Regions from separate parts of the Streptomyces sp. S07_1.15 genome, predicted to be linked through region 1. Evidence: riboswitches for the same ligand, from Rfam matches in the RefSeq annotation. Region 1 holds a riboswitch; each other region holds the start of a gene.

What was found. A riboswitch is a leader RNA that binds a small molecule or an ion and turns the genes downstream of it on or off. The one in region 1 is predicted to bind cyclic di-AMP.
Region 2: another riboswitch for cyclic di-AMP. It lies ahead of LIX60_RS29355 (transglycosylase family protein); the one in region 1 lies ahead of LIX60_RS12045 (C40 family peptidase).
Region 3: another riboswitch for cyclic di-AMP. It lies ahead of LIX60_RS07410 (M23 family metallopeptidase); the one in region 1 lies ahead of LIX60_RS12045 (C40 family peptidase).

What each region holds. Positions count from the first base shown of each region.
Region 1 covers NZ_JAJBZK010000001.1:2,838,217-2,841,482, reverse strand. Annotated here, with positions in the region: gene LIX60_RS12050 (MFS transporter) at 1-234, shown strand, start outside; gene LIX60_RS12045 (C40 family peptidase) at 405-1,592, opposite strand; cyclic di-AMP (ydaO/yuaA leader) riboswitch at 1,599-1,779, opposite strand; gene pcrA (DNA helicase PcrA) at 2,172-3,266, shown strand, end outside.
Region 2 covers NZ_JAJBZK010000001.1:6,829,321-6,832,586, reverse strand. Annotated here, with positions in the region: gene LIX60_RS29360 (transglycosylase family protein) at 1-100, opposite strand, end outside; gene LIX60_RS29355 (transglycosylase family protein) at 484-1,698, opposite strand; cyclic di-AMP (ydaO/yuaA leader) riboswitch at 1,703-1,921, opposite strand; gene LIX60_RS29350 (adenosylcobinamide amidohydrolase) at 2,359-3,123, shown strand; gene LIX60_RS29345 (rod shape-determining protein) at 3,165-3,266, opposite strand, start outside.
Region 3 covers NZ_JAJBZK010000001.1:1,742,797-1,746,062, forward strand. Annotated here, with positions in the region: gene LIX60_RS07405 (GntR family transcriptional regulator) at 1-670, opposite strand, end outside; gene LIX60_RS07410 (M23 family metallopeptidase) at 912-1,706, opposite strand; cyclic di-AMP (ydaO/yuaA leader) riboswitch at 1,721-1,940, opposite strand; gene LIX60_RS07415 (pitrilysin family protein) at 2,296-3,266, opposite strand, start outside.

The sequences.
Region 1 (3,266 bases):
GTCGCCCACCCCGCCTGGCGCGCCCGCGCCGTGGGCGTCTACCGGCTGTGGCGCGACGGCGGGTTCGCGGTCGGCGCGCTGCTCGCCGGCGTCCTCGCCGACCTCTACGGCCTCACCACCGCCCTCTGGGTCATCGCCGCCCTGACCGCCGCCTCCGGGCTGGTGGTCGCGGTACGGATGTACGAGACCCGGCCCCCTCGCGCCGTCCCCGCGGGAGAGCCCGGCCACGGCTGACGGCGGAGCACCGGGCGGCCTCCGGGGACCGGCCCCGCAGCCCCGAACGCGGCGACGGGCGGTGCCCGGCCTCCCCCCGAGGCCGGGTACCGCCCGTCGTGCCGTGTTCCGTGCCGCCTGCCGCGTGCTGATGCCCGCCGCCGTGCCCGGAGTCCGTCCGCGCCGTCCGGTTATGCGGGGCGCGTCGCGGCGTAGAAGGGCATGGTGTCGATCGACTCGATGCGCACGTTCGTCCCCGGCTTCGGGGCGTGGATCATCTGGCCGCCGCCGATGTACAGGCCGACGTGGCTGATGTCGCCGTAGAAGAAGATCAGGTCACCCGGCTGCATGGCGGACTTCGCGACGCGCGTCCCCGTGTTCACCTGGTCGTAGGTGGTGCGCGGCAGCGTGACACCGGCGGCCTTCCAGGCGGCGCCGGTGAGACCCGAGCAGTCGTACGAGTTGGGGCCGGTCGCGCCCCAGACGTAGGGCTTGCCGATCTGGGCGCGGGCGAACTCGATCGCCTGCTGGGCCTTGGTGCCGGTCGTCGTCTCCGAGGTGCCCGTGCCGGCCGAGGTGTCCGTCCCGGTGGACGTACCGGTGCCGGAGCCGGACGCGGTCTCCGTCCGCTCCTCCTCCTGCTGCCGTGCCTCTTCCGCGAGGCGCTGCCGCTCGGCCTCCTGCTGCCGCGCCAGCTCCTCCGCCTTGCGCTGGGCCTCCGCCTCCTTCTTGCGCTCGATCTCCGCCAGCCGGGCCCGCTCCTCCGCGGTCAGCCGGCCGAGCAGTTCGCGCGCCTCGGCCAGCTTGGCCTGGACGGTCCGCTTGCTCTCCCGCAGCTTCTCCTGCGCGTCGGTGAGCGTGGCGAGGCTCTTGCCCGCCTCCTCGCGCTTCTCCGTGGTCGCGATCTGCTGCTCGCGGAACTCCTCGACGGCCTGCTCCTGCTGGTCCGTCATCCGGGCCATCACGCGCGTCTGGTCGAAGTAGTCCTGCGGGTCGGAGGCGAGGAGCATGGTCGCGGTGGGGCTCATGCCGCCGTTGCGGTACTGCGCGGTCGCGAAGCTGCCGAGGCTCCTCCGCGCCTCGTTGAGCTTCTCGGTGCGCTTGGCGACGGCGTCGAGGAGGCCGTCGACCTTGGAACGCTGTTCCTCCGTGCGCTCCTTGGCCTGGTTGTACTGCTGGGTGGCGCTTCCCGCCTGGCGGTAGAGCTCGTCGACCTTCTTCTGCACTTCCTCGATGGACTGCTTCGGTTCGCCGTCGCCGGGCGCGGCCTGCGCGCTCTGGAGGAGGGTGACGGAGGCGAGGGCCGCTGTGCCGAGGCCGACGGCGGTGCGACGCGAAGCCGGGGTACCGAGGGGCCGGGATTTGCGGTGCGACGCCAAGATCGGCGCTCCTTCCGTGGACCGCCTACCGGGTTAGCTGTCGGGTTCGGGCGTATTCGGAAGGCTGCCCTACGGTCGGTGCGCGGCGCGGTGCGCGCCGCGCGGTGACCGATTCACCCCGGTGCCGCGTCTGGGTCCCCGGTTCCGGACGCCCTGGGGAAGGGGCCGGATTCGGCGGTGGCTGCCCGTGCCGGCGCGGTCGCCGGCGGGGAGTGCGGGCCGCCTGATCGAGCACCGTAGCCAGTTGTGCGGCTCGTGTGAAGGCCGGTGTGCGATATGCCCGAAACCATTCCGTTATATTTTCGGGGTGGAGTGGAATTCTGCCGTCCGGGTGGCTGACCGGGCACGGTAAGTAACGCATAAGGGCCGGAAGCGATACGGGAGTTCGGGGCCCGGACCCCTCCCGCGGCCGGGGCCGGGCGACGCGTCCCGACGCGTCCCGGGGCGCCCCGGGAACGGGCCGGCGGGGCCGGCACCCCGGGCTCCGCGCGCCCGTCCACCCGCCCGTACGGCCCCGTGACGGCGGAAGCGGGCAACCCGGTGCCGCCTGTCGGCGGGGCCGCCTAGACTCGGGGGGCGATGAGCAGCCTCTTTGACGACAGTTTCCTGGCAGACCTCGGCCCCGCGGACGAGGAGCCCCCGCCGCCCGAGCACGACGCCCCCGGCGAGGAGATCCCGGCCGATCTCTTCGGCGGGGCGTTCGACGGCGCGCCCCGGGAGGCGTACTACCGCGACGGCGCCCCGAGGCCCGTCACCGACCCCGCCGCGCTGCTGCACGGTCTCAACGACCAGCAGCGCGCCGCCGTGCTGCACACCGGTTCGCCCCTGCTCATCGTCGCCGGTGCCGGCTCCGGCAAGACCCGGGTCCTCACGCACCGCATCGCGTATCTGCTCGCCGCCCGCGGCGCGCACCCCGGCTCGATCCTCGCGATCACCTTCACCAACAAGGCCGCGGGCGAGATGAAGGAGCGCGTGGAGGAGCTGGTCGGCCCGCGGGCGAACGCCATGTGGGTCTCCACCTTCCACAGCGCCTGCGTCCGCATCCTCCGCCGCGAGAGCAAGAAGCTGGGCTTCACCTCCAGCTTCTCGATCTACGACGCCGCCGACTCCAAGCGGCTGATGGCCCTGGTCTGCCGCGATCTGGACCTGGACCCCAAGCGCTTCCCGCCGAAGTCCCTGACGGCCAAGGTCTCCAACCTCAAGAACGAGCTGATCGACGAGGAGGACTTCGCCGCCCAGGCCGCCGCCGAGTCCTCACCGAGCAGCTTCGACAAGACGCTCGCCGAGGCGTACACGATGTACCAGCAGCGGCTGCGCGAGGCCAACGCCCTCGACTTCGACGACATCATCATGACCACCGTCCATCTCCTCCAGGCGTTCCCGGACGTCGCCGAGCACTACCGGCGCCGCTTCCGGCACGTCCTCGTCGACGAGTACCAGGACACCAACCACGCGCAGTACACGCTCATCCGCGAACTCGTCGGCACGGCCGGCGGGGCGGAGCGGGGCGGGACCGAGGGCGGCCGGGGCGAGCCGGCCGTGGAGCCGGCCGAACTGTGCGTCGTCGGCGACGCGGACCAGTCGATCTACGCCTTCCGCGGTGCGACCATCCGCAACATCCTCCAGTTCGAGGAGGACTACCCCGACGCCACCACCATCCTGCTGGAGCAGAAC
Region 2 (3,266 bases), 4.0 Mb from region 1:
GCGGGAGGGCGATGCCCGCGCCTCCGGCGGTGACGGTCAACGACGCCTGGGAGATACGGCTCGGCTGGTGCCGGCGGTGCCGTCCGCGGGTGGGGGGCATCGGCTGGGGTCCTCTCCTGCGCTGGGGCCGAAAAAGGCGGCCGCGCAAGGGAGTTCGCGGGCCGTGCCCAAGATAGGCGGGCGCATTCCGCGTCACAACCGATTCCGGGAATCTGCGGGACGATTATCGGATTTCGAAGAAGTGAATCTTGAAAAGGAGCGCTGCGGGGGAAGGCCTGTTTCCCGGTGTAACCCCTGCTGATCCCTGGTGCGCCGGCAGCTGCCGGCCGGCCGTCCGCTCTTCGCCCCGGAAGATCGAATTCCGCGGCGGCTTCCCCTCCTTTTCCGGCCACCGGCCCGCGCGCCCGGCCGGAAACGGGCGAGGTGCCCGTTCCCGCGGGGCGGGAACGGGCACCTCGGATGGTGCTGTGCGGTGCGGGGAGGTCAGATGGAGACGCCCTTGCCCCGCAGGTAGGCCAGCGGGTCCACGTCGGAGCCGTAGCCCTGGCCGGTCCGGACCTCGAAGTGCAGGTGCGGGCCGGTGCTGTTGCCGGTGGAACCGGACAGCCCGAGCTGCTGGCCGCCCTGGACGGTCTGGCCGGCCGAGACGGACAGCGAGGACAGGTGGGCGTACTGGCTGAACTTGCCGTCGGCGTGCCGGACGACGACCTCGTTGCCGTACGCGCCGGCCCAGCCCGCGGAGACGACCGTGCCGGAGCCGATCGACTTCACCGAGGTGCCGGTGGCGACGGAGAAGTCGACGCCGGTGTGGTAACCGCTGGACCAGCTGCCGCCCGAGGCCCGGTACGGGGTGCTCGGGGAAGCGGCGACCGGGGCGCTGAAGCCCGCGGCGTTGGCCTGGGCCTGCTGGACGGCCGGCTTCTCGGCGGCCTTGGCCGGGGCCTTGGCCTCGGACTTCTGGGCCTTCGGCGCGGCCTTGGGGGCCTCCGCCTTCGGAGCGGCCTGCTCGCCGTCCAGCGAGTACTTCTGACCCGGGAAGATCAGGTTCGGGTTACCGCCTATGACCTCGCGGTTCCCCTCGTAGATGCTCTCCCAGCCACCCTCGACGCCCTTGGCCTCGGCGATCTTGGCAAGGGTGTCACCGCTGACGACGGTGTACGAAGAGGTCTTCGCGGTGCCGGCGTCCGACGGAGACGGCTTGGCGGCCTTCTTCTCGGCCTTCGGCGCGGCCTTGGGGGCCTCCGCCTCGGGAGCCTCGGCCTTGGGGGTGTCCGCGGCCTGGCCCTGCTGCTTGGCGCCGGTGTCGACGGCGGGGGCCTCGCCACCGCGGGTGAGACCGGCCTTGACGGAGCAGACCGGCCAGGCGCCCGGGCCCTGGCCCGCGAGCACCTTCTCGGCGATCGCGATCTGCTGGTCCTTGGTGGCGAGGTCCGCGCGCGGCGCGAACTCGGTACCACCGAAGGCGGCCCAGGTGCTCTGCGTGAACTGCAGGCCACCGTAGAAGCCGTTGCCCGTGTTGATGCTCCAGTTACCGGTGCTCTCGCACTGGGCGACCTTGTCCCAGGTCCCGACCGAAGCGGCGCTGGCGCCGGAGGCGCCGACGAGGGGGAGTACGAGGCCCGCGCCACCGGTGGTGACGGCGAGCGTGGCGATGGAAAGACGGCTGGTGCGAGTACGGCGATGACGTCCGCGAGACATAGGGGTATTTCCTCTCCTACGCCTACGAGGTGAGCTGTCGGGTTCGGGCTGGAGTTGCCCGGACGCATTCGGTCGGCCGGCTCGGCCGGCCTGCGCGTCTTCACCCCGAGCCGCACCGTGTGGTGTGTCACACGGTCCGGCGACTTACCTTTGGGTCCCCCGCTCCTGCCGTGGTGCGTCGTGGTTTCCCTCCTCCGGCGGCAGGATTCGGCGTTCCGGAGGAAGAATGCCCGCCAAGCTTTCGGCGGAGCAGCGGCAAACGTAAGCGCTCGGTTTTCACCAAAGCAAGGAGAAGTCGGACAGCCGGGTGTTTACCGGCGGTATTTGCGGGGATGGCGTGACGCGGTGCGCACAACTCCCGGCAAAGAGCGACGAAAATCCTCGCCGTTCGCCGCCCGGAAACAGCAGAGGGTTACATCCTCGACGGAACAGCGGCATTCGGATGCATTGCGTCACCTTTCCCCTCCGCATTCTGTGAAGCGCGTCACCGGTGAATGTTTTGTCCGTTTTGAGGTGTTCTCGGGCGGGAGTGGAGCGGCGGCCGGGGTCGCCGCCGGGCTGCCCGCCCCCTTCCCGCGGCCGGCGTCTACGATCATGGCCACCGGGCGCCGGGCCACTCCCCGGCCGCCTCCCGGACCCGGCCGACGGAGGACTGCCGCCGTGACCACCACCCCCCTGCCCCGCGCCGCGGCGGCGCCCGCACCGGTCCTGCTGCGGGCCGAGCGGCTCGCCCGCACCGAGGACGGAGCCTGCCGCCACGCCCTGCTGTGGCGCGCCGGGCCGGGCTGGCGGATGGCCAGCAGCGCCGTACTCGGCGGCGGCCTCGGTGAACGCGGCTGGGTGCTCAACGCCCAGGTGCGCCCCGGCTACACCCGGACCGATCCCGCCCGCCATCTGGCCGGGCTGGCCCGGGACGCCGGGCTGGCCGGGCCCGGTGTGGGGCTGATGACGGCCGCCGAGGTGGACGCGTGCACTCGCGCCGCCGACGGCGGTGTGGAGGCGCTGGTGACCACCGGCATCGGCGTCTCCGGCTGGGCCGCCTCCCCCGACCCGGGCTCCCCGGCACCCCCGCCGCCGGGCACGATCAACATCGTCGTCGCCGTACCGGCCCCGCTCGGCGACGCCGCACTCGTCAACGCCGTGGCCACGGCGACCGAGGCCAAGGTCCAGGCCCTGCTCGACGCGGGCTTCGACTGCTCCGGCACCCCCTCGGACGCGGTGTGCGTCGCGGCCCGCGCCGCCCGGCCCGGCGAGGAGCCTGAGGCCTTCGGCGGGCCGCGGTCGCTCTGGGGCGCGCGGCTGGCACGGGCCGTCCACACCGCCGTACGGGAGGGCGCCCGGCGGGAGCGGGAACGCACGGCGGCGGGCCTCGGCGGGCCGGCGCCGCATCCCCGCTCCCTGCCGGGCTGCCGCGCGGAGGTCTGAACCGCCGCCGGCGCGGGGGCGGCCGGCGGCCGCGGTGCCCGTCACAGCGGGGCCAGCATCTGCCGGCGGGCGGCCGGGTCCACCTCGTCGATCCAGCGCGCGGCCCCGTCGAGTACGGAGGAGCGCGGCGCCGCGGCGAGATG
Region 3 (3,266 bases), 1.1 Mb from region 1:
GATTCCTCACCGCGGCCGGACGGCGGAGCCGGCTGCCGTCCGGCGGCGCGAGTTCGGTGTGCGCCGCCACAAGGGCCCGGGCACGCGCCGCGTCCCCCCGCGCGACGGCGTCCACGATGGCGCCGCGCTCCGTCCAGGTGTCGGCCGTGGGCGCCGACCGCGGGGCCGCGTACACCCACGCGATCTTGCGGCGGACCTGGGTGAGCAGGGCGATCAGGCTCGGACTGCCCGAAGCCTGGGCCAGCGTCTCGTGGAACCAGGCGTCCAGCGAGCGCAGATCCGCCGCCTGCCCGTGGCGCGCCCGCTCCCGGCCGAGCGCCACCAGCCCGCGCAGCACCTTGAGATGCGCCTCGGTGCGGCGCTGCGCCGCCCGCCCCGCGGCCAGGGGCTCCAGCAGGGAGCGGATCTCCAGCAGGTCGGCGGCCTCCCGCTCCGTCGGCTCGGCCACACAGGCGCCCGCGTGCCGCCGCGTGGTGACGAACCCCTCGGACTCCAGGGCCCGCAGGGCCTCCCGCACCGGGACCCGCGAGACGCCGTAGCGGCGCGCGAGCAGTTCCTCGGTGAGGCGGCTGCCGAAGGGATACGTCCCGGCGACGATGTCGTCGCGGATCGCATGGCGCACCGCGTGCGCCGGAATACGGCGGCCGGCGGGCGGCGAATCACCGTTCATCTCCGACTCCGCATTTCCGGACCTCCACTGGAATTCCCGTGGAACACAGGGCTCGACATTCCCGAACTGTATTGCAGGACGCGGAATATGGTGCCGGGGATGCGCGCCGGTGGAGGCGATCCGGCCAGGAAACCGGCCACGGCGGGAGGCGGCCGGGACGGACCGCAGGGCCCGGGCCGTCCGGAGCCGGATACGCGAAGACCCCGGCCGGGTGGGCCGGGGTCTCGCCTCGCGCCGGGCGTCAGACCGAGACGCCGTGCGACCGCAGGTACGCGACGGGGTCGATGTCGGAGCCGTACTCGGCGGTGGTGCGGGCCTCGAAGTGGAGGTGCGCACCGAAGGAGTTGCCGGTGTTCCCGGCAAGACCGATCTGCCGGCCGGGCGTGACCGCCTGGCCCGCGGTGACATTGAGGGCGGACAGGTGCCCGTACTGGGTGTAGGTGCCGTCGTTCATCCTGATGACGACGCTGTTGCCGTAGGAGCCGTCCCAGCCGGCCTCGACGACGGTGCCCGAGCCCACGGACTTGACCGGGGTGCCCTCGGCGGCCTTGAAGTCGATCCCGGTGTGGCTGCCGGAGGACCAGGCGGCACCGGAGGCGTGGTACTGGGTGGAGACGAAGCTGCCGTCGACCGGCATCACGAAGGTGTTGAGGCGCTTGCGCTCGGCCGCGCGGGCGGCCCGCTCCTTGGCGGCGCGCTCCTCCTTGGCCCGGGCGTCGGCGATCCGCTTGGCCTCGGCGGCCTCACGCCTGGCGGCGGCCTCGGCCCGCTCCATGGCGGCGGCCACGTCGGCGGCGGACTGCTGGGCCTCGGCCTGGTCGCCGATCCGCTCGCCGAGGGTGTCGTCGAGGACGACCGCCTGGCGGAGCCCGGTGTCCGCGGCCCCGCGGGCACTGTCGTCGGCGGCGAACGCCGGGGAGGCGAGCGTGGCGGCCACGCCGCTGGTGGCGAGGGTGGCCATGCCGGCGACGCGCGCGGGGCGGATGCCGCGACGGCTCGGACGGCGGTGCTTCCCGGTGGTACGGGTGGGCGGCATAGGGTGCGGCTGTCCTTTCCTTCCTTCTCGCCTACCGGGTTAGCTGACGGGTTCGGAGCAGGAAGGTCTCCTACGGGCCCCTCACGGGGAGGCGCCCGATTCACCCCAAGGGACCGGACCGTTCCCGTACCGCCGTCGGCGGCGTGGGGCGGCCCGTCCCGCACCGGTGAGGTACGGGAAGGAGGGTCCCCGGCTCCCCTGGCTCGCGCCATGGGGACTCGGCGATGACTGCCCGGTGCCGCGGTTTGCGGCGAAGTGCCCGGCCGGACAGCCGGATCGACGCTAAGACGGACGGCTCCGCCGCGCCAAACGAAACCGGCTTATTGTTGCGGAGGCCACAGGAGAGAACGCCCGCACCGCGGCAAAACGGGCCAAAGGGCGGTGCTCCCCGCCGCACGGAACGGCGGAATCGGCGCCTCCGCCGGGCCCGCCTCCGGAGCCCCCGCCCGGGCCCCGTGCGCCGTACCGGCGTGACGGGAAACGGCCGTGACGGACCGCCGGTTCCGACGGTGCGTCACGGCCGCCTGTCCGGCAGGTCGCGCGCTGCTCGACAGCTCGCGTCCCGAACGCCGGTGACCGGACCGGTCGTTCAGCCGCTGACGACCTTGACCTCCCCGATGCCCAGCGCCCGGACCGGCTCCTCGATCGCGGAGGCGTCCCCGACCAGCACCGTCACCAGGTTGTCCACCGGGAACGCGCTGACCGCGGCGGCGGTGGCCTCCACTGTGCCGGCCTCGGCGAGCCGGGCGTACAACTGCGCCTGGAAATCGTCCGGAAGGTACTGCTCGACCTGGTCGGCCAGGGTCCCGGCGACGGCCGCGGCGGTCTCGTACTTCAGCGGCGCGACCCCGACCAGGTTCTGCACGGCCACATCGCGCTCCTCGTCGGTCAGCCCGCCGGCCGCGAGGGTGCGCAGCACCTGCCAGGTGTCCTCCAGGGCCGGGCCGGTGACGTCCGTGGCGACCGAGCCGCTGATGGCCAGCAGCGAGGCGCCCGTGCCCTCGGGCGTCGAGCGCAGCACCTGGCCGAAGGCGCGCACGCCGTAGGTGTAGCCCTTCTCCTCGCGCAGCACCCGGTCCAGGCGGGAGGTGAGCGTGCCGCCGAGGCAGTAGACGCCGAGCACCTGGGCCGCCCAGACCCGGTCGTGCCGGTCGGGGCCGACCCGGCCGATGAGGACCTGGGTCTGCACCGCGCCCGGCCGGTCCACGATCACGACCCGGCCGGTGTCGTCCGCCGTGATGGCCGGTACGGGGCGGGCCTCGGCCGTGCCGCCGGTCCAGGTGCCCAGGGTGCCGGCGAGGACCTCGGCCAGCGCGATGCCGGTGAAGTCGCCCACGATCACGGCGGTCGCGGTGGCGGGGCGGACGTGCGCCGCGTAGAACGCGCGGACGCCGGCCGCGTCCACCCGCGCGACGGTCTCCTCGGTGCCCTGCCGGGGCCGGGACATCCGGGACTCGGCCGGGAACAGCTCCTTGGAGAGCTCCATCGCGGCCCGGCGGGCGGGGTTGGCCAGCTCGTGCGGGATCTCGTCGAGACGGTTGCGGACCAGCCGCTCGACCT